2 regions of the Comamonas sp. Z3 genome follow, and region 2 is predicted to be linked to the other one. Evidence: riboswitches for the same ligand, from Rfam matches in the RefSeq annotation. Region 2 holds a riboswitch; the other holds the start of a gene.
What was found. A riboswitch is a leader RNA that binds a small molecule or an ion and turns the genes downstream of it on or off. The one in region 2 is predicted to bind cobalamin.
Positions count from the first base shown of each region.

Region 1: it holds a riboswitch for cobalamin, as region 2 does, so the genes downstream of both, FSY59_RS26835 (ABC transporter substrate-binding protein) here and FSY59_RS04040 (TonB-dependent receptor domain-containing protein) in region 2, are expected to answer to the same signal.

Region 1 is NZ_VOQU01000013.1:9,532-20,148, forward strand. It holds gene infA (translation initiation factor IF-1) at 308-571, opposite strand; gene FSY59_RS26810 (hypothetical protein) at 595-813, opposite strand; gene FSY59_RS26815 (OprD family outer membrane porin) at 1,796-3,184, opposite strand; gene FSY59_RS26820 (pseudoazurin) at 3,174-3,653, opposite strand; gene FSY59_RS26825 (ABC transporter ATP-binding protein) at 3,669-4,472, opposite strand; gene FSY59_RS26830 (iron ABC transporter permease) at 4,469-5,545, opposite strand; gene FSY59_RS26835 (ABC transporter substrate-binding protein) at 5,600-6,535, opposite strand; cobalamin riboswitch at 6,738-6,964, opposite strand; gene FSY59_RS26840 (GNAT family N-acetyltransferase) at 7,023-7,526, shown strand; gene FSY59_RS26845 (DUF1624 domain-containing protein) at 7,675-8,844, shown strand; gene FSY59_RS26850 (Fur family transcriptional regulator) at 8,900-9,283, shown strand; gene FSY59_RS26855 (PLP-dependent aminotransferase family protein) at 9,766-10,617, shown strand, end outside.
Region 2 is NZ_VOQU01000001.1:851,903-862,519, reverse strand. It holds gene cobO (cob(I)yrinic acid a,c-diamide adenosyltransferase) at 1-86, opposite strand, end outside; gene FSY59_RS04065 (ABC transporter ATP-binding protein) at 149-946, opposite strand; gene FSY59_RS04060 (iron ABC transporter permease) at 943-1,986, opposite strand; gene FSY59_RS04055 (ABC transporter substrate-binding protein) at 1,983-2,894, opposite strand; gene FSY59_RS04050 (bifunctional adenosylcobinamide kinase/adenosylcobinamide-phosphate guanylyltransferase) at 2,891-3,472, opposite strand; gene FSY59_RS04045 (cobyrinate a,c-diamide synthase) at 3,520-4,932, opposite strand; gene FSY59_RS04040 (TonB-dependent receptor domain-containing protein) at 4,944-6,857, opposite strand; cobalamin riboswitch at 6,925-7,166, opposite strand; gene FSY59_RS04035 (DUF904 domain-containing protein) at 7,407-7,616, shown strand; gene FSY59_RS04030 (cell division protein ZapA) at 7,657-8,037, shown strand; gene FSY59_RS04025 (MerR family transcriptional regulator) at 8,623-9,015, shown strand; gene FSY59_RS04020 (NAD(P)H-dependent oxidoreductase) at 9,076-9,660, shown strand; gene FSY59_RS27330 (hypothetical protein) at 9,810-9,956, opposite strand; gene FSY59_RS27520 (hypothetical protein) at 10,055-10,228, opposite strand.

The DNA of each region.
Region 1 (10,617 bases), on a different contig from region 2:
CCTGACAGTGCGGCACCATCAGCAGGGCGGTAGCAGCCATGCCATGGGGCGCAGAGTTCTTGGAGGGATAGTTGGGGTGAGGCCGGTTGCAGCCTTGCTGCTCCGGCTTCCGCATGCCTAAGGGATGTCGGTCAAGGCTGACTGCCGACTCCGGAGGTGATGCAGCATCTGGCGCCAAGTGGCGCGAGCCTGCCTCAAGCGAATTCCGGTGCCAGAGCCCTGATGTTGGCACGATGCTGCTGAGCGGGCGCTTGCGCAGCGCCGAAGCTGGTGGTCGGGGGCCGTCCACCAGATCCACTGCTGATGCTTAGTGGCGGCGCTGCTGCGGCGCGGGATGGCTGTTGTTGGAGCGCTCGATGTGACGGAAGGTCAGGCGACCCTTGTTCAGATCGTAGGGAGACATCTCCAGCGTTACCTTGTCGCCTGCCAGCACGCGAATGCGGTGCTTGCGCATCTTGCCGCCGGAGTAGGCAATCAGCTGGTGGCCGTTGTCCAGCGTTACACGAAAACGGGCGTCCGGCAAAACTTCGTCCACTCTGCCTTGCATTTCAATCAATTCTTCTTTGGCCAAAACATTTCCTTTCAACAAAAAGGTCAGTTCAACTGGTTGTCCAGCACCATACTGCGCCCTTCGGCGAGTGCATATTTGCTGGCCATGTCCGGGGTGTCGAACTGGCGGATAAATCTGAAAATCCGGTCATAGGTTCCGCGACGGATGGAAACCGCTGCAGCAACCTTGCCGGAGTGAGTCATTTGGGTGAGGGCAGTCACAATGTAGTTGCCGACACGCTCTGTGATTTGTTCTGTGTGCATATCGAGTCAACGGGCGGCACCAACCCTGGGCAGGGCATGCCGTCCAATGAAAAATGAAGGAATCCGGCTCTGACGAGTCGGGATCAAATAAGCCAGCCCGCTTGCGGGTGGCTCATGCTTCTTGCCAGGGAATGCTCCGGCTGTATGTAGCCGAGCGTGGGCAACGTGAGATCTGCCTGAGAGATGCTGCGCAGGGCAAGTGCCGCGCAGCAACGCAGATATTATAAAGCATTGCTCTTTTATGCGCAAATCGTAATGAGTCGCGGTGCTGGCAGAGATGGTCGCCGGGTGGCCGGCCCTTGCGCATCGCGCGGCTGATAGGCTGCGCAGGGTGATGGTGTGGAGGTTAAAGCGCTCTTGGCATCCAGGTGGAAGTTGTCATGCAAGGACTGCAAGGCCGCAGCAGCGCTTGCTGCAGAGCTGAGAGGCTCGATCGTGGAAAAAAGGCTTGGCTAATAGGAGAGGGCCGCTGGCTAGCTAAAACGCTGCAAGCCCCTGCTTGTCAGCGCCCCACGATGAAGAGGCGGTACAGCGATTTGCTGCACCATGGGATTAATCATAAACGCAATTGAGAATCGTTCACAAATAACCCTTTGACGTCGAGGACTAAGGGTTGAGGAAGCGGCGGCCAAAGAGTCGGCCATGAACGCCGAGACCAAGGCATGCAGGCCGGCAAGAGAGAGGACCACAGACGGGAACGCGGCAGAAGGCCAGACAGCCAGAGTCAGGCCGGCGGCGATCAATATTGTGGGTGCCCTGCAAGAGGGCGGCTTGTGCAGGTTGCCGCTAACGGGTTGAGACTTTTGCCATCTGGCTGTCACATTTCAAAGGCAAGATGCGTAGCGCTGGGTTCTGGTTGTAGCACTGAAAGATGGCTTGACCCCTGGCGCCAATTCCAAAGCCTCGGCCCCAGTGCCGGGGCTTTTTGCTGGCCCGAAAACGCAGTCCCAACGAATCGCTGGATTGCCGGACTTGTCCAGGTCTACAGGATCTTGAGCGGCAATTCCGCCTGCAGTCGAAGCTGATTCATATTGGCCTCGCCTTGGGCCTTGTTGGTGCGATGCACGCCGTAGCGCAGCTGCAAATTCAGATGCTTCGCCGCCCCATGCTGCACCGTGTATCTGAGCAGAAGGTCGCGTTCCCAGTGCTTGCCCTGGGTTCCCGAATAGCCGAGGTAGCTGGCATACACGGCATTGAGGCGGCTATTGTCGATTCCGGAGCCTCTGGTGTAGGCAACGCCCGCGCTCAACCCCGGGGTGGCGATGGAACCCAGGTCCACATCGTATTTGAGTTGCCAGGACGCTTCGCGCGGGCCGTTGAAGTCGGACAGCTGCATGGCGTTCTCCAACCAGATGGAGCCGCGGTTCACATAGTCAAACGGATTGTTGCCGTTGACCTTCTGGTAGCCGAGGCCGAATCTGTGAGCGCCTGCGACGTAGCTGCTCATCAGGCTCCAGGTGGTGGTGTCAATCTCGCCAGACCTGGCCCTGCCGGTATCGGTGCTGCGATAGAGGTTCAGGTTGAACGACAGCGCACGCTTGTCTGACAGAGGAAGCTTGTAAAAACTTCCCAGGTACGCGGTGTTCCAGTTATCCGCGTATTGTCCGTAGTAGCTGCTCAGCGTCAGATGTGGAACGGGAGTGTCCCATGCTGCGCCTACAAAGCTGAAGGAGCCGCTGGTTACGCCCGAATAGTTGCCCAGCAGGTCGGCACCGTTCTTGCGCGCATTGCGGTCGGCCCAGCCGGTAAATCGCCCGGCCTGCAGCGTGAGTGTGGGGATGTCTCTGCTGATGACTTGCCAGCCCCGATTGCTTTCAGGCAGCAATCGGGTATCGGACGAACTGAAGATCGGTGTCTTGGTCCGCATCTCGCCCACTTTCAGTTCCGTGGAAGAGATTCGGGCTTTCAGTGCAGCGCCGGCACGACCGAAGCTATCCGCAATCTCTTGCCCATCCTTGGCCACGTAGCGAGGCGTTGCCCGTGCATGCTCGGCCTGTGTCCCCAGATTGACGGCGCCATAGGCATGTGCATCGAGCCCCAGGCCGAGAACGCCCTGCGTGTAGCCCGATTCGTAATTGAGCATCAGGCCGTAAGCCGATTCTCGGGCCAGTGTCTGACCTCTTTGTCCGCTGGCCGCACGAAAGCTGCTTCCTTTCTGGTAGTCGAGCTGTTCAAGCAGCATGCGGTTTTGCATATGGAGTGCAGCGCCCTCGACAAAGCCTTTGGCGTCATCTTGTGCCCCGGCAACAGCGCCACCACTGGCGCATAGCATGACGGTGCGCAGTGCCCAAAGACGACAAACACGGACTCTCATCGAATGGATCTTTTCAGTGGCGGCTGCAGGCCCGATGGGCCGGATTTCATTGGCCATGGTGTGGCTCTCTGGATGTTCGGGCTGCGGTCTGGGCGCGTGCAGCGATGTCCTGGAAGCGCTGCCTCGCCTGTTCAGGCACGTCATCCGGTACTGATAGCTGGGACAAGGGGCTGTCGCCGACCTGGATCAGCATCACCATGCCCATTGCATAGTGGGGCTGGCACTTGACGCCGTAAAGACCTGGCGCGGTCATGGTGACCGTGATTTCCTGATTGGTCTTGCCTCTGAAGAGCGTCGCGCCTGCCGGCGCCATCCCCGCGATGGATACCGCATCGTGCCCGCTGCTGGTCGCGAGGAATTTGACGCTGTCGCCTGCTGCGATCCTGACGAACTCGGGCTCGTACGCCATGGCTCCGTGAGGACCTCGGTTGAGCATCTTGATTTCGATGGTTTCTGCTGTGGCGAAGTGCCCTGACAAACTGCAGGCAAGCAAGGCGGCAATACGGATGGCGCTGGGAGCAGGCATGGGGAACTTTCGGTTTTAGTGACTGGCCATCGCTTGAAAGCGCAGCACGTGGCTGCCGTCTTCCGGATCCAGCAAGGCGCGCACCTGAACCTGAAAGACTTGCTGCAGCAAATCCGGACTCAGCACCTCCAGGGGCTTGCCCAGCTGAACCAGGCGGCCCTGATGCATGACGGCCAGACGGTCGCAGGCCATGGCTTGGTTGAGGTCGTGCAGCGCGATCACCTTGGTGATGGGAAGCTTCCGGATCAGCTGCATCAGCGAAAGTTGTTGGTGGATATCGAGGTGGTTGCAGGGTTCGTCGAGCAGCATCAACTGGGGCTGTTGCGCCAGAGCCCGTGCAATATGTGCTCTCTGGCGCTCGCCGCCCGACAAGGTGTTCCAGCGGCTGCCTGCCTTGGATAGCAGGCCGACATCGCGCAGCGCATCTTTGACGATGTTCTGGTCGGAGGTCGACAAAGGAGCCAACGCGGACAGCCAGGGCGTTCGCCCGAGCTCCACGGCCTCGGCCACGGTGATGGCATCGAGGGTGTCGGCGTCCTGCGCCACCAAGGCCAGCCGGCGCGCCACGGCACGCCTTGGCAGGCGCCGCAGTGCCTGTCCCCCCAGCAGCACCTCGCCCGAGCTGGGCTTGAGCACACCGGATAGCAGTCGCAGCAGGCTGGATTTACCCGAGCCGTTCGGCCCTATGAGTCCCAGCATTTCACCCGGCTGCACTTGCAGGCAGACCTGCTGGACAATGGCTGTGCCACGCGCCTTCCAGCTGATATCGCATGCTTCAAGCGCGACAATGTCCGGCTTGGCGAGGGGGTCAGGCGTCATGCATGACCTCTTCGGCCTCTGAGCAAAATGCCGGCAAACACCGGCGCGCCGACCAGGGCGGTGATGACGCCAATGGGCAGAACCTGTCCGTTGATCAGGGTGCGTGAAACCACATCGGCGGCAATCAGGAAGATGGCTCCGATCAAGGCGCTGGCCGGGATCAGGCGCCCATGGCGCACGCCAACCAGCAGACGGGCCGCATGAGGAATCACCAAGCCCACGAAGCCAATCGCTCCGACCACGGAAACCATGACGGCTGTCATCAAGGCAGCTGCCAGCAGCAGGGTCAGCTGCACGCGGCGCACGGGCACTCCCAGCGCGGCGGCCGATTCGCTGCCGAAGGTGAACGCGTCCAGAGAGCGGGCATGCATCAGACACACCAGCACTCCTGCCATAGTCACCGATGCCGTCAAAACCGTATCGGGCCAGCGCACGCCGCTCAGGTTGCCGAGCAGCCAGAACATGATGCCGCGCGCCTGCTCGGCACTGCCGGACTTGGTGATGATTAACGAGGTCAGCGCATTGAACAGCTGCGAGCCGGCAATGCCGGCCAGCACGATTTGCCCGCCGTTACGCAGGCCGCCATTGCCAGCGGCATGGGCCAGCAAGGCCACCAGGGCAAATGCGCAAACCGCTCCGAGGAAAGCCCCGGTGCTCATCGATACCAAGCCCGCACCCAGGCCGGCGACCGAAACCAGCACGGCCCCCGTGGAAGCGCCTGCTGAAATGCCCAGCAGGTAGGGCTCGGCCAAGGCATTGCGCAGCAGGGACTGCAGAACAACGCCGCAGACGGCCAGCCCGGCCCCGCAGCTGGCTGCGACCAGGGCTCTGCTCAGGCGGTAATTCCAGACAATGCCCGCATTGATGGGGTCTATGACGTAGCTGGTGCCCAGCATTTGATTTGCGAGCACCTCGTATACGATGCGGGCGGAGATATCGGTCTCGCCAATCGCTATGCCGGACACGACGGCCAGCAGCAGCAAGGCCGCTGCTGCGGCCCCGAGCAGGGCGGCGCGCAGCAACCGGCCGGCCGGTAGATGCGGTCTGGAAAGGCTCGGCGTGTAGGTATTCATGGCTCAGCGGCCGGGGCAAGGTGCGCCGGCATGCGGACTTCGTTGATGCCTGGCTTATTTGGAGAGGCCTTCGATCGTCAGCACCGCATTGGCAATCTGCTCCATGCCGTCCACCTGGCGGATGGATCCCTGCAGGGCATCGGCGTCGACGATCACGATGCGGCCGTTCTTGACGGCATCCATGTGCTGGGTGACGGGATCCTTCTTGAGGAAGTCCAGCTTTTTCTGGTAGTCGTCTGCGGGGAAGCGGCGACGGTCCATGCGGGCAACGATCAAAATCGAGGGATTGGCCCTGGCAATCGTCTCCCAGCCCACGGTCGGCCACTCCTCTGCGGATGTGATGACGTTGCGCAAGCCCAGAGCTTGCATCATGTAGCCGGCCACGCCGTTCTTGCCGGCCATATAGGGGTCGGCGGCCAGGTCTGCGCTGGAGAACCACAGTGCGGCAGACAGGTTCTGGAGCCCGGAGGATTTGACCTTGGCCACGGCCTGGGTCTGGCGATCGCTCAGCGCTTTGACCAGGCTTTCGCCGCGGGCCTCGACATCAAAAGCCTGGGCCAGCTGGCGAATGCCTTTGTACAGGGCTTTCACGTCGTAGCTGGCAGTACGCGTGCCGTCCGATCCCACAAGATTGTTCTTGCCTTCGCAGTCGGCAGGCATGGCATAGGTGGCGATGCGCAGATCATGGAATTGCTCGCGCGTGCCCACCACGCCATCCTTGCCCACCATCCATTCAAACTGCGAAACCACCAAGGCGGGGCGCTTGCCGAGGACCGACTCGAAGCTGGGAATGTTGTCGGACAGGCGTGGCACCTTGTCGTTGACAGCCTTGAAGCGGGGCTGTACCGGGTTGAACCAGAGCGCTGTTCCGACAACCTTGTCGCCCAGGCCGAGGGCATAAAGCATTTCAGTGCCTGCCTGACCTATGGTGACCACCGAGGTGGGCGCCTTGTCGAGAGTGAGGGTGTAGCCGCAGTTTTGCAGTTGCACAGGAAAGTCGGTTGCATGAGCGGAAAATGCGGTAGCGAGCAGGGCAGTGCTGGCAAGGCTTCGAAGCAGCATCGGAATATCTTTCCAGAAGCGGCGAAAAGCACCTTGGAAGACATAGCAGGACACGCGCCTGAACTTTGCCTTGAGTGGCAGCACGTTAGCGGAGCGATGAAATGCTCACTTCCCGGACACCCCGCCGGCAATGAATTGTTGGTGCTCTGGCAGGTCTCCTGACTGGCAAATCATCGCTGGCTCATCGCCTTCCCAAACAGATGTTCAGTGGCTGTGTGATGGCTGGCTCATTGCCTACAGTTGCGGGGGCAGTTCCATTTCACGGGCCGGCCCCGAAGGTGCCTGACCACTGGATTCCCTCATGCATTCGCCGCAGCGCACGCATGTTCTTGTGAAACCAAAGTTGCGGTAATGTAGCTGATTTTGTAGCAACAGTCCCAAGCCAAGACGACGAATGAGCTCGGATTGCCTCTCCATGCCCCGCTTGCAAGACATTTCCATCCAGCGCGTTCGTGAATTGCATCAGGTTCACAGCTTTCTGCAAAGCGCACGTGTTTCCATGTTCGGAGGGCGCATCGCTTCACTGGAAATTCCCGAGGATCTTCGCCATTTCGAAGAGACCTATCTGTCGGGCAGCGGCTGCATGCTGGCGGCTCTCGATGCTGACCAAAGCGTGCAGGCCACGATTGCCTGCCGGGACTATGACGGCAGATTTGCGCAACTGGATTTCGGACCGCAGAAGGTGGTCGAGGTCGTGCGCCTGTTTGTCGCGCCGCAATTCCGGCGCTCAGGCGTGGGGCAGGCGATGCTGGATGTGCTGATGCACCATGCTCTGGCCCAGCAGGTGCAAGTGCTTTATCTGCACACCCATCCATTCCTGCAGGGAGCTCTTGAGTTCTGGCAAAGACAGGGCTTTGCGGTGATCGAGCGCGAAGAAGACCCGCTATGGCAGACCGTTCATATGCAGCGTCTCATGTGAAGCTTGGGAGAGCTGTCCAAGGCTCGGGCTGTCGACCGGGTCCTCGACCTGCGCATTGGAAGCGGAGGTGAAATCGAGCATGTCTGCGCCAGACACCGGGTATGAATTGTTATGATATTGATAATTCGATATCAATAAAGCCAACAACTTGTCCTCTCTGTCTTCTCCATCAGCAAGTGCTGGCCGTCTGCAATCGATCGATGCGCTGCGTGGTCTGGTCATGCTGTTCATGTTGCTCGACCATGTCCGTGAAACCTTTTATCTGCATCTGCAGGTTCCCGACCCCATGGTCGTGGCTGACACTCCGCCCGGCCTGTTTTTCCCGCGCATGCTGGCCCATTTGTGTGCGCCGGTATTCGTGTTTTTGACGGGCCTGGGGGCGTATCTGTATGCCAGCCGGCATGCCGGGGCTGCTCAGGCGCGCACCGCATCCGGCTTTTTGTGGCGGCGCGGCCTGTTCTTGGTGCTGCTGGAGGTGACGGTCGTCAACTTTGCCTGGACCTTCCAATTTCCTCCCGCCAAGATCTTTCTGCAGGTGATCTGGGCGATCGGTCTCTCCATGCTGGCCCTGTCGGTGCTGGTATGGCTGCCACGCAAGGCATTGCTGCTGCTGGGGCTGGTGCTGATTGCGGGGCACAACCTGCTCGATGGTCTGCATTTTCCTGCGGGCCACGTGATGCATATGCCCTGGGCGATCCTACATGACCGTGGCTGGCTGGAGCTGGCTGGAGTGCAACTGCGCACGTCCTATCCTCTGCTGCCCTGGATCGGCGTGATTGCTCTGGGCTACGGCATCGGTCCGTGGTTTGGCAAAGCCTGTGATTCGGCGCAGCGCAGCCGTTGTCTGCTGATGGCAGGCATTGCCTCCCTGCTGGGCTTTGCGATGCTGCGCACGCTCAATGTCTATGGTGATGCGCCCTGGCTGGCCGGTACGAATGCGCTGCAGACACTGATGTCCTGGTTCAACGTCACCAAGTATCCGCCCTCGCTGTTGTTCCTGATGTTGACGCTCGGTATCGGCTTGCTGCTGCTATGCGCCTTCGAGAACGCCGCAGGCCGCACCGGGCTGCAAATGCTGGCCACCTTGGGGGCCGCACCCATGTTCTTTTATGTGCTGCACCTGTACGTGCTCAAGTTCATGTACCTGGCGGCGGTGGCGTTCTGGGGGGCCAACCAGGGACAGTTGTTCGGACTGAGCAGCCTGCTTTGGCTGTGGGTGATCGCAGCGCTGCTGGCCGTGGCTCTGTATCCCGCAGCAAGCTGGTTTGCCGCACTCAAGCAGCGCCGGCGCGACATTACCTGGCTCAAGTACCTCTAGGATCGAGCCACGGCACAATACGGCCTCCTGTCGCTATTGACCCCGCCTCGCCACGATGAACACCTCCAAGCAACGATCCACCAAGCAGCGCGCGGCCATTGAGCAGGCCATGGCAGAGGCCGACAGGCCGCTTGCGCCACAGGAGGTGCTGGAGTTGGCGCAGGCAAGCTTACCCGGGCTCGGCATTGCAACCGTGTACCGGGCACTCAAGGCGATGGCCGAAGAGGGATTCCTTCATGAGGTGCACCTGCCCGAGCGCACCCCCATGTATGAGGTGGCAGGGCACGGCCACCATCATCATTTCCAATGCACGGTCTGCCAGCGGGTGTTCGATGTGCATGCCTGCCCCGGCAATCTGGCGAGCTTGGCGCCAGCGGGATTTCTGGTCGACAGCCATGAAATCACGCTGTATGGCCGCTGCCGTGACTGCGCAGCCTGAACTAGCATGGCCTGCTTGCGGTGTCGGTACCTGAGGAGCGCAGCGGGCGACTTGACCGCTGCCAACTGCTTCAAGGCTGCCGTTCGCAGGTGGATTTCCGGTGGCGGCAAAGAGCGGTTGGATGGCGTTGACAACGCTTGATACTTCCAATGTCGAGAGCGCTTTGTTGGCATTCGGTGCAGGGCCTGCGCCTTGTGCATCAGGCAGGTCTTTGCTCCGGCTCGTGAACCAATTGTTCGGTGATCTTCTGGCAGGCACAGGCGTGGCAAATGACTGGCGTCCCGCACTGCCAATCTATGGGTGACGAACAGGTGCAGAGCCTGCCTTGAGTCGGCTCCTGCCGGACAGCCCCATCGCTTTCGGCAAAGTGGGTGCGTTGTCCTTGCGGGAGTCTGGAGGTTCTGCAGGCAAGTCATGGGGCACAATCAATCACAATTGCTCCACACTGTAGTGGAGTGCTTGCCAACACGGTGGACATTCTGATGGCGCGCAGCGGTACTCTCATCAACCAGGTCATGTCGCATATTCGGGCGGGCATTGCTTCTCGAAGCATCTTGCCCGGAACGCGGCTGCCCTCGATCCGGCAGCAGGCCCGGCTGCTGAAAATGTCGGTTTCCACCGTGGTGGAAGCGTATGAGCGACTGGCGGCAGAAGGCACTGTCGTATCGCGCCCCGGTGCCGGTTTCTATGTCAACGGGCCCGTGGCGCCGCTTGCCTTGATGAAGTTGGGGCCCAGGCTCGACCGTGTTGTCGACCCCTTGTGGGTGTCGCGTCAGTCGTTGGAGAGCGACCCTGCATCGCTGCGGCCCGGTTGTGGCTGGCTGCCGCCCACATGGATGTTCGAGGACGGGCTAAGGCGAGCACTGCGGGCACAGGCGCGAGGCTCGCTGTCGGAGCTGACGGAGTATTCGACACCTCTCGGGAACCCGGCCTTGCGCCAGCTTCTGGTCCGTCGCATGGCTGCCACGGGTATCGATGCGTCACCCGAGCAGGTGATGCTGACGGAATCAGGAACGCAAGCAATCGACTTGATTTTCCGTTTTCTGCTGAAGCCCGGGGACAAGGTTCTGGTTGATGATCCCTGCTATTTCAATTTCCATGCCCTGCTCAAAGCCCATCAGGTTCAGGCGATTGGAGTGCCTTACACGGCCCAGGGGCCGGATCTGCCCTTGTTCGAAAAGGCTCTTCAAGAGCATTCACCGAGGCTATACATCACCAATTCGGGGATTCACAACCCGACGGGAGCAGCCCTGTCTCCACTCGTTGCCCACAGACTCCTCAAGCTCGTTGACAGCTCCGAGCTGGTGATCGTGGAGGACGACATCTTTGCGGAT
Region 2 (10,617 bases):
TTGCCGGTGTTGACGATGATCAGGCCACGGCGTTCGCCCTCAGGCTTTTCGTAAGGCTTCTCGGAGGGAGGAGTTTCAATATTCATAGCTACTCTCGCTTGTCTATCAAGGGCTAAAAGGACAAAAAAACAAAAAATTTCGGCCCAACTCAGCTCAGGCGCGGCAAGGCCAGCCACAGGCCGTCGAGTTCGCGCACCTGTATACGTCGGTCAAACACGGCCTCCAGCGCGGCATGGGTGGCGGGATCTCCGCAAGCGCCCTGATGCGTGATACGGCCGGCCTGCATGACGACCATTTCATCGGCCAGCAGGGCGAAGGACAACTCGTGCAGCACGCTGACCAGGGTCACGCCTTGCTGCACCAGACTGCGGGCCGTGAGCATCCAGTCGGTCTGGTGGGGCGGATCCAGATTGGCCAGTGGCTCGTCCATCAGCAGGGTGCGGGCCTGCACGGCCAGGGCCCGCGCCAGCAGCACGCGCTGGCGTTCACCGCCCGATAGCTGGCCTATGCTGCGCTGGCGCCAGTCCCAGGCATGGGTCTGGCGCAGCGCCTGCTCCACGGCCTGGCGATCGGCGCTTGAGGCGGGAGCCAGCCAGCCCTGGTGGGGCAAGCGCCCCAGCATCACCAGGTCATAGACGGCCATATCGGCCGCCACCGGCTGATTCTGGCCCAGCCAGGCCAGGGCCTTGGCACGCTCTCGGCCATTCCAGTCGCCGAGCTTGCGGCCTTGCAAGAAGACGGCACCGCTTTGCCGCTGGTGGGCGGCACGCATGCCAGCCATGGCGCGCAGCAGCGTGGACTTGCCCGCGCCATTGGGGCCGACGATGGCCGTCCAGCGGCCTTTGGGAATCTGCAGACTGAGCTGACGCAGCACCTCGCGCTCGCCCAGATGCACGCTCAGGGCCTCGGTCGCCAAAGCGATTCCGGTCTCGATATGGCTGCTCATGCGCCTTCTCCGGACGGCATGGCGCCGCGTCGGTGCATCAGCCACAGCAGATAGCTGCCACCCAGCACGGCAGTGAGCACGCCCACCGGCAATTCCTGGGGAGCAATCAGCCAGCGCGCCAGCAGGTCGGCGGCCAGCAGCAGCACCGCCCCCATCAGGCTGCTGAGCACCAGTAGCCAGCGGTGCAGCGCACGCACCATGGAGCGCACCAGATGGGGTGCAGCCAGGCCTACAAAAGCGATCAGACCGGTCTGCGCCACGGCGGTGCCCGTAGCCAAGGCCAGCAGCACGATCAGCAACAGGCGCAGCGGCACCAGCGGCAGGCCCAGGCTATGGGCCGTGGCCTCGCCCAGCGCGAGTCCATCGAGCACGCGGCTCAGGCAGCAGGCCAGCATCAGCGCAGGCAGCAGCACCCACAGCATGAGTGCGCAGGCATTCCAGCCCGCAAACGCTGTGCTGCCCAGCATGAAGGACTGCATGGCCTGCATGATGTCGGGGTTCATGAGCAGCACCAGCGATGCGGCGGCGCCGAGCACCACGCCCACCACTACACCGGCCAGCAGCAGGCGCATGGTATTTTGCACGCCCTTGGCCAGCACCAGGGTCAGCACCACGGCAAGCACTGCACCCGCAAAGGCCGCGCCCGTCACGCCCCAGCGGGCCAGGCCGGCCAGAGCGAAAGGCGAGACACCCAGGGCAGCCATGGCCAGCGCCACCCCCAGCGATGCCCCCGAGGCACTGCCCAGCAAGTAGGGATCGGCCAGCGGGTTGCGAAACACGCCCTGCGCCACCGCCCCGGCCAGCCCCAGCAGCCCTCCAGCCAGCAAGGCTGCCGCCGTGCGCGGCAGGCGAATGTCCATCACGATCTGCCAGGCCAGCGGATCATGCCGGGCATGAAGCACGCTCTCAAACCCGGTGCTGCCGATACCCGCGCCCAGCAGCGCCAGCAAAGCCACAGCCAGCGTCAACCACAGCAGCAGCCAGGCAGCGGCAAGCCCGCACTGCCCCCTGCAGTGATGACTGGAGATGCAGGCCTTCATGGGCTCCTGCCCTGCCTTGCTGCCAGACGTTGCAGACACTGGACGATGATTTGCGCCCCCTCTGCCATGCGTGGGCCGGGGCGCACCAGAATGTCGGATTGCTCGGGCGTGAAGGCGCAGATCGCGCCCTGCTTCACCGCCCGCATCTGGGCCCAGCCCGGATATTCGGGCACACCGGTTTTCCAGGCTCGCTCTCCGGCCATCAGAATGTCCGGGTCCAGCTTGACCACATATTCGGGGTTCAGGCGCGGAAACGGACCTTGCCTGGCATCGATCACATTGCGCAGATGCAGCCGCGCCAGTGTCTGGCCGATAAAGGATTTTTCACCGGCAGCATAAGGGCCGCGGCTGGCTTCAAAGTACACGCGCTGACCGCGCATGGCCTCGGGCACGCCGGCTGCAGCCTTGTTCAGATCGGCTTCGATGCTGGCCCAGACGCGGTCTGCGCCCTGAGCTGGCGGCAAGGCCAGCAGCTGGCCCATCTTCTGCATCACGGTGCGCGCTTCCTCGTGGGTGCGCGGCTCCAGCGCCACCACCTTGAGGCCCAGCGCCTCCATGCGCGCAATGGCCCGTGACGCCATGGAAACCAGCACCAGATCGGGCTTGAGCGCCACAATGCTCTCGATATTCGGATCCAGCCCCCCGCCCACCACGGGCAAGGTCTTCACATGGGCGGGCCAGTTGGAATAGCGATCCACCCCCACCAGACGCTCGCAACCGCCCAGCGCGCACAGGCTCTCGGTCAGCGAAGGCAGCAGGCTGACGATGCGCTGCGGCGGCTTGACCAGTTGCACCTGGACGCCGCGCGCATCAGAAATCTGCACGGGTTGAGCCACTGCAGGCAGGGCGCTGACAAGCAGCAAGCCTGCCGCGACACAGGCCGCCAGGCGTTGGGTGATCGCTTTCATGCCTGCGGCCCTTTCAGCGCCAGCGGCAAGCCGGCGCACATCAGCGTGACGCTTTCGCAATGCGCAGCCGCCTGCTGATTGAGCAAGCCCAGTGCATCGACAAAGGCGCGCACTTCGCGCCCCATGGGAATCACGCCCAGACCGATTTCGTTGCCAACCAGAATGACGGGGCCAGCCGCAGCATCAAGTGCTTTCAAAAAGAGAGCTAGCTGCGCTTGCCAGTCATGGGTTTGAGATTGACTCACCTCTAAATCCTCAGCCTCCACCGGCATCAGCCAGTTCGTCAGCCACAAGGTCAGGCAATCAATCACCAGCAGGCGCTGCGGGCTGCTGTGCCGGGCCAGCACCTGGGCCAGCTCGCGCGGCTCCTCTATGGTCAACATGCCGGGCACGCGCTCGGCGCGATCACGCTGGTGGCGCGCAATGCGCTCGCTCATTTCCGCGTCCCAGGCCTGACCGGTGGCCACCAGCACCGCCTGATGTCCGGCATCCGCCTGCAGCCACTGGCGCGCCAGCAACTCTGCACGACGGGATTTGCCGCTTTTCTGCCCGCCCAGAATCAGCTGGGTACGCGGCATGACGAAGGAGACTGTGCTTGCAGGGCTCATGGTGATGGACTAAAGGCTCAGCCTTCGATTGTTGCGCCAAAAAGCGCCGCCACAGCCGATGGGCAGGACGGAAACCAGGCATGAAAGTAGCTGGCCTGCACACTGCCATGCTGATACAGCGCCTCGCCACGATCAGCCTGTACGGCCGCGCCGGGGCGACTGCTGCGCGTGAGCACCGGCATGGCTGTCTCCAGCCTTGTGTAGTGAAAGGTATGGCCGCGCAACAGGCCCGCATCGAGGGCCAGCTGCTGCATGCCCAGACCGCCGAGCCGGCTCTGCATCACGACCTGACCGGGCAGCAGCCCCCACATGGACTGGGTGCTGCCGTCCAGGGCGGTCACACCATCGCACAGGGCCAGCATGCCGCCGCACTCGGCCCAGACCGGCTTGCCCTGGGCCATATGCTGGGCAATGCCGTCGCGCAACGGCCGGTTCTCATGCAGGGCTGGGGCGTGAAGTTCCGGATAGCCGCCGGGCAGCCAGATCGCATCGCAGGGCGGCAGCGCATCGCCAGCCAGTGGCGAGAAAAAGCACAGCTCTGCCCCCATGGCACGCAGACAGTCCAGATTGGCGGGATAGATAAACGAAAACGCCGCATCGCGCGCAATGGCAATGCGACAGCCGCGCAGCCAGGGCTCCAGGCAGGGCTGAGCCGCGCCAATGTCCGGTGCGGCAAAGTCCACACACCAATCCTGCCAGCTGGGCTGCCCGTCGTCCGAGCTCCAGGCCCTCTGCCCCAGCGGCGTCTGGGCCAGGGCATCGGCTGCGGCATCCAGACGCTGCAGGGCATCGCCGAGCTCGTGGGCGGCGATCAGGCCCAGGTGGCGCTCCGGCAGCAGCGCCGCAGACCTGGCCTTGACTGCCGCATCACCCAGTTGCACCCCCGGCATGGCCCCGAGCCACATAGACTGGTCGCGCAGGCCTTGCCGGAGCAGATCCGCATGATGCGCCGTGGCCACCCGGTTGGCCAGCATGCCGGCCCAGCGCAGGCCGGCCTGGTAATGCTGCAAGCCGTAGGCCAGCGCCCCGAAAGTGCCCGCCATGGCCGAGGCATCGACCACGGCCAGCACGGGCAGACCCAGCAGTTGCGCCAGATCGCCCGCGCTGAAGCTGCCGTCGAACAGGCCCATGACGCCTTCGACAAGAATCAGGTCAGCCTCCTGGGACGCCTCATGCAGGCGTTGGCGCACATCCGCCTCGCCCGTCATCCACAAGTCCACCGAATGCACGGGCGAACCACTGGCCAGCTCGTGCCAGTAGGGGTCCAGAAAATCCGGCCCGCACTTGAATACACGCACCTTGCGTCCCTGACGCGCATGCAGCCGTGCCAAGGCTGCCGTCACGGTGGTCTTGCCCTGGCCAGAGGCCGGAGCACTGATCAGCAGCGCGGGGCAGCGGGTAGTTTTTTCGGGCATTGCGATGGATGTCATGGCGACCCTGTTCAGTTAGCTTCCCACTTCACACCGATATAGCCGCTGCGTCCTTCGGTGGCATAGGTACGGGCCAGCTCATAGCGCTTGTCAGCCAGATTGTTGATGCGCGTCACCAGGCTCCATTCACGTGTCAGCTGCTTTTGCGCACTCAGATTCCAGAGCGTGTAACCGCCCAGCACAGTCTTGTTGGCAGCATCGTCAAAGCGCCTTCCGGCAGCCTGCATTTCGACGCCCAGCCTCCAGCCGGCCAGTGTGGTGTCGGCAGACAGATTGGCGTAACGCTTGGAGCGGCGAGCCAGTTGCAGATCCTTATCGGTATCGCGCGGATCCTGGAAGTCCACCGAACCTTGCAGATTCACCATGCCCAAGCGGGTGGTGGCGGCCAGGGTGATGCCTTCGTAACGGGCCTTGGCCACGTTGGCATAGCAGCCGCCGTAAAGGCCGGTATTGCCCGCACAGGTGCCCGTCCCACCCACATAGTTGATGAGATTGGATACATTGTTGCGATAAAGCGTGGCCGAGAAGCTGTCGCTGCCCTTGCCCCATTTCAGGCCCAGCTCCACATTGCGGCCTTTTTCAGGCGACAGGCTGGCATCGCCATATTGGCTGAAGCGCTGATAGAGCGTAGGTGCGCGAAAGGCAGTGCCGGCCGATGCGGTTGCGCGCCAGTTGGGCATGAACTCATAGCCATACGCAGCGCTGCCCGTGGTGTGTCCGCCGAACTCGCTGTCGCGGTCATGACGGGCGTTGAGCTGCAGCGTGTGCTTGCCTGCATGCAGGCCATAGCCCAGTGCCAGCGCGTTCTGAGAGCGATTGCGGCTGCCGATATCCAGGCCGTTGTTGACCAGCTTGTCCTCGCGGCGCTCCAGCGCGGCCGTCACGGTCTGCGCTCCCAGCCGCCACTCATTCTGGAACAGATAGCTGTGCAAACGCGTGTCGGTTTCATAGACACTGGGCTTGGTCTGGTAGAAATCGCGTGACTGCGTGTACTGAAGGCGTGTGCTGTAGACATCGCTCCACTTGGCCAGCCAGTTCAGGCCTACCGCATTCATCTTGTAGATGCTGCGGTCGTCGGCCATGGGACTGGTCTTGGAGACAGTGGCGTCATAACCCGCGTTCATATAGCTGGTCAGAGCCGTGGCCTCAACACGTTGATTGCTGTTGATCTGGTAGCCCACACGGCCGTTGAAGGCGTTGCTGCGATAGCCATCGGCATCGGGATTGAAGCCCGCAGAGGTCTTGGCATTGAAGCCGTTGCTGCTGGCATGCGAAACACCCAGGCTGTAATCCCAGCCCGCAACACCGCCGCTGATGCCTGCCTGAGCCTTCACCGTGCCACGACTGCCCCAACCCAGACCCACATAGGGCTTGGCTTTGCCCTCGCCCTTTTTGGTGAAGATCTGCACCACGCCGCCCATGGCGTCTGAACCGTAGACAGCCGCCGCCGGGCCGCGCAACACTTCAATGCGGTCGATCGCTTCCAGCGGAATATCCTGCCAGGATGCACCGCCCGTGGACTGGGAGTCCACGCGCACTCCATCGATATACACAGCGGTGAAACGCGTGTCGGCACCGCGCAGATAAACGCTGGTGGTCGAGCCAGCGCCGCCGTTACGCACCATCTGCACACCCGGTAGACGCGAGAGCACATCGGCCACACCCACGGCACCCGCAGTTTCAATCGTTTCACGACCCACCACCGACATATCGGCCACCAGATCCGACAAAGGCTGTTCGATGCGATTGGCGGTAACCACGGTTTCTTTCATCTGCACCGGATCGGCCTGGGCAGTTGACTGAGCCTGTGCGGCAAACGCCATGGCCAACGCAGATGCCAGCAAGGTGGGACGGAGAACAAAACAGGAGGCGCGTGCGCGCGAAGCCACCTGCGCCAGGCGCAGGGACGAAGATTGCGGACTCATGGAAAGCACACTTGAATACGCCCACGCCAGCCTACCCGCCGACATTGAGCAAACATACCTGCACACAATGCAGGCAACCCATGTTGGCCGGTATCCGGGCTAGGCGAATCATCCTCTTGCCGGCCTTCCCAGCGCGCAGCGCCAGTGACCATGGGGAAAAAGGCGGAATGCCGCAGCATTCCATTCGCCGACCGTTGCGGGGGCAGCGCAGGTTCGGAGTGCCAGTGCATCTGGCCAGCCCCTCCCTGCTTCCCGTTGAACTGAGACCACAGGAAAGCAGCCTCGAGCACCAACAGGCGCCCATTGTAATGAGCGCCACGCGGCGCGAATCCTTCATTCGAAGTAGCCTTGCGCGGGTAAGGTGACGATTTTTTACCTTAAACCTGCGTTTGAGGCACACAGAACTTGCGCAGCACGCTACGATTTTGGGAGAAATACTGCAGTTTCCCGACTGCGACAGTCAAGCAGGCCGTGCTCTGGCGCAAACTGCGAATTTGCCTGCACATTTATACTCACCCACGGACTGCAAGACCTACAATGGCAGAGTCTATGACCACCCAGCCCTCTCTTGATCTCATTGCCGAGCGCGTGGAGCGTCTGCTGGTGCGCCACGAGGAACTGCAGCGCACCAACACCCTGCTCACCGATCAGATCACCGCTCTGACGCAAGAGCGCGATTTGCTGCGTCTGCGCCTGCAGGCCGCTCGTGCGCGCGTCGATGCATTGATCGAACGCCTGCCCGCCAACCAGGGAGAGTGACAGCCGTCACCCTCCATCACCAGACCCGCCACTGACGCCCATGAAGCAGATCGATGTGCAAATCATGCAGCAAAGCTATGTGCTGACCTGCCCCGATGGTCAAGAAGAACGTGTGCAGGAAGCCGTTCGCCGCGTGGACGAGGCGATGACCCGCATCCGCGACAGCGGCAAGGTCCGCTCACGCGAGCGGGTGGCGGTGCTGGCAGCCCTCAATATGGCGTTCGACGTGCTCGACCGCGATGCCCAGCAAGCCCATATGGCCAACGCCCAGGCTGAAATGCAGGCACTCGCTCAGGAGCAGAGCGCGGCCTCCGAAGTCAGTGCCGCCGCCCAGGCCGAGTTGCAGCGCCAGCAGGATTTGGCAGAGCAACTGGTGCTCAGGCTCGATCAGGCTCTGGATGCTGACGCCAGGCTGCTTTGATCAGTTAACCTCGGCAACAAAGCAGTCATGAGCTGCGCACGACCGCCAATTCCCGCTAGAATAAAACCGTCTGCAAATCTGCCGGTTTTTATATTTCCTTGAACCAATGCTCAACGAGCATGGGCTTGATAAATCACCTATTGAGCGTGATCGTCTCGCGTCAGATGAACCCAACGATAGGTTGCTCTTGCCCACCTGAACCCCCGGTTCAGGATGACGAGCCGGTGGCATTTGCAGACACCTTTACCGACAAGCTGTTGATGAAGTTGGTCTACAGCCATGAACGTGGCCCAGAAAATCAAACAAAGCCACGCTAGGCATCAACAACTTGCAAATCTGGATTGATGATCGGCCCGCATTGCGGGCCTTTTTCTTGCCCATAGCCTGAGGCCATTCCGATAGCAGACCTTGATCTGCGCTGGCTGAACCCAAGGCTTTAGGTGCCACTCCCGGAAATCGATGCCCCGGCAAAGCCCGGCTCGACACACCTGCACCCACAACATGCCCAAGCGACTTCAGACACGCATGCCACCTCAGCCGTTTGCGCAAGCATCCGCCATTCCTGGAAGCACCCAGAAGTCAGTTATGCGCATCGGTGAGCTCGCGGCACTCACAGGCTGCACACCCAAGGCGCTCCGCCTCTACGAGGCCCACGGTTTGCTCGGTACCGTGGCGCGCAGAGGCAGCTACCGCAGCTATGGCCCCGAGGATGTGCAGCGCGTGCAATGGATTCGCCAGGCACTGGCACTGGGATTTCGCTTGGCTACGCTTCAGCCGCTACGCGCCATTGACACCGCCGCGGGCGCTGCAGCCGTCCTGACACTGATCCAGTCCCGGCGGCATGCCATTGCCGAGGAGTTGGTACGACTGAAGGCTGCCGACACCGCTCTTGCGGCGCTGAGTGTGGAGCTGGCCGGTTGTGAGGACGCAAGCGGGTGCGCTACGCCAGACAAGCTCCCGATCCGATCCAGCGCTTGACTTTGTCCCACGGGGCAAGGTGATGCTGGCGGCCTGCAAACTTCGCAAGCCTCTATCGCCATGTCCCGTCGCATCCTCATCATCCTCGGTCATTCCTCTTCCCAAAGCATGTGTGCAAGCCTGGCTCGCAACTATGCCGACGCCGCGCGCCAGTCCGGAGCCGAAGTACGCCTGCTGTCACTTGGGGAAATGTATTTCGATCCCATCCTGCGCCATGGATATGCGCATGCCCAGCCGCTGGAACCCGACCTGCGGGATGCACAGATCGACATTGCCTGGGCTCAGCATCTGGTATGGGTCTATCCCATCTGGTGGGGTGGACTGCCGGCGCTGCTCAAGGGCTTTCTGGATCGCATCTTTCTTCCAGGCTTCGCCTTCAAGTACCGAGCCAATTCCGTGTTGTGGGATCGCCTGCTGACAGGCCGCACCGCCGAGCTGCTGGTGACCATGGACACCCCGCCGTGGTATTACAGATGGGTACAGCGCCAACCAGGTCACCGGCAAATGAAGCAGACCATCCTGGAGTTCAGCGGGATCAGACCCGTGCGCGTGCACAGCTTTGGCCCGGTGGTCAACTCCAGCGATGCAGCGCGAGCGGGCTGGATCAAGCACGCATGCAAGCTGGGTGCTCGTGCAGGCGCCTGAGGTCTGATTCCCATGCATTGCACATGAGAGGCGGCCGGCAGGTTAACTCCTTGCGTAAAGCTCCTCGTGTGCAAGGCATATGCGTATTGAAAGCTATCGGTCGGGTGCAGCGCTCCCGCAATCACGGCGGCGTACAGCCCATCCCTGACTTACTTGTTGTCCTGCAACACCTCGGGCACCACATTGGGTGGAGTGAATTCGGAGGCTGCCGCCTTGCGCTGAGCCTTCTCCTCTTTTTTTTTCTTCTTCTCCAACTCGCGTTGCCGTTTTTCGAAGGGATAGTTTGGTTTGGGCATCGGAGCTTCCTTGGAGTTTTACGCTGCTCACCATAACCGATATCCCGGTGTGCGTCATGCGCCGGACATGGCTGGTGCGGACAGTAAGCTGCCCACGGCTAGTCGTTTTGCCCCAGGACGATGAGAACCGCGCCGCCGAGGAGCAATAAGACCGCCAGAGCCAGCCATAGTTCGAGATAGGCAATACTGCCGCGCGCATCCAAAGCAAATCCCGCCGCGCACGATAGTGCGGCACTGACCAATAACAGTGTTCCCAATTTGCTGCGCAGCATGGCTTGTGTCCGTGCTTTTCTCTCAATGATTGCGTGATGACGGCCATGCCGACCTGGCATTCCAGCCGCCATCAGCGCCCAAAATACCAGGATCGGCCCAGGCCTGTCTATTTTCGACGATGGCCATGGCTTGCGAAGCCAAGTCTCGAGGGTTTTGTTACTGAAGGTAGAGCATGACTCCTGCGTTTCAGGGGCCCACTCGAACAGGGGTTCAACGAGTCGTAACATCGAAACCCAGAAGCCTTCCGACCCCGATAAACAAAGCGTTCGCGGATGCCCATCCGTACCAAGCTTGACGCCGATTGACATGGCCTGAGCAGCAGGGCTTGGCAAACAAAGCAAGCAGGATCCCGGAACCGGTGAGAAGAAGAGTTAAGCTCTGCGCCCGA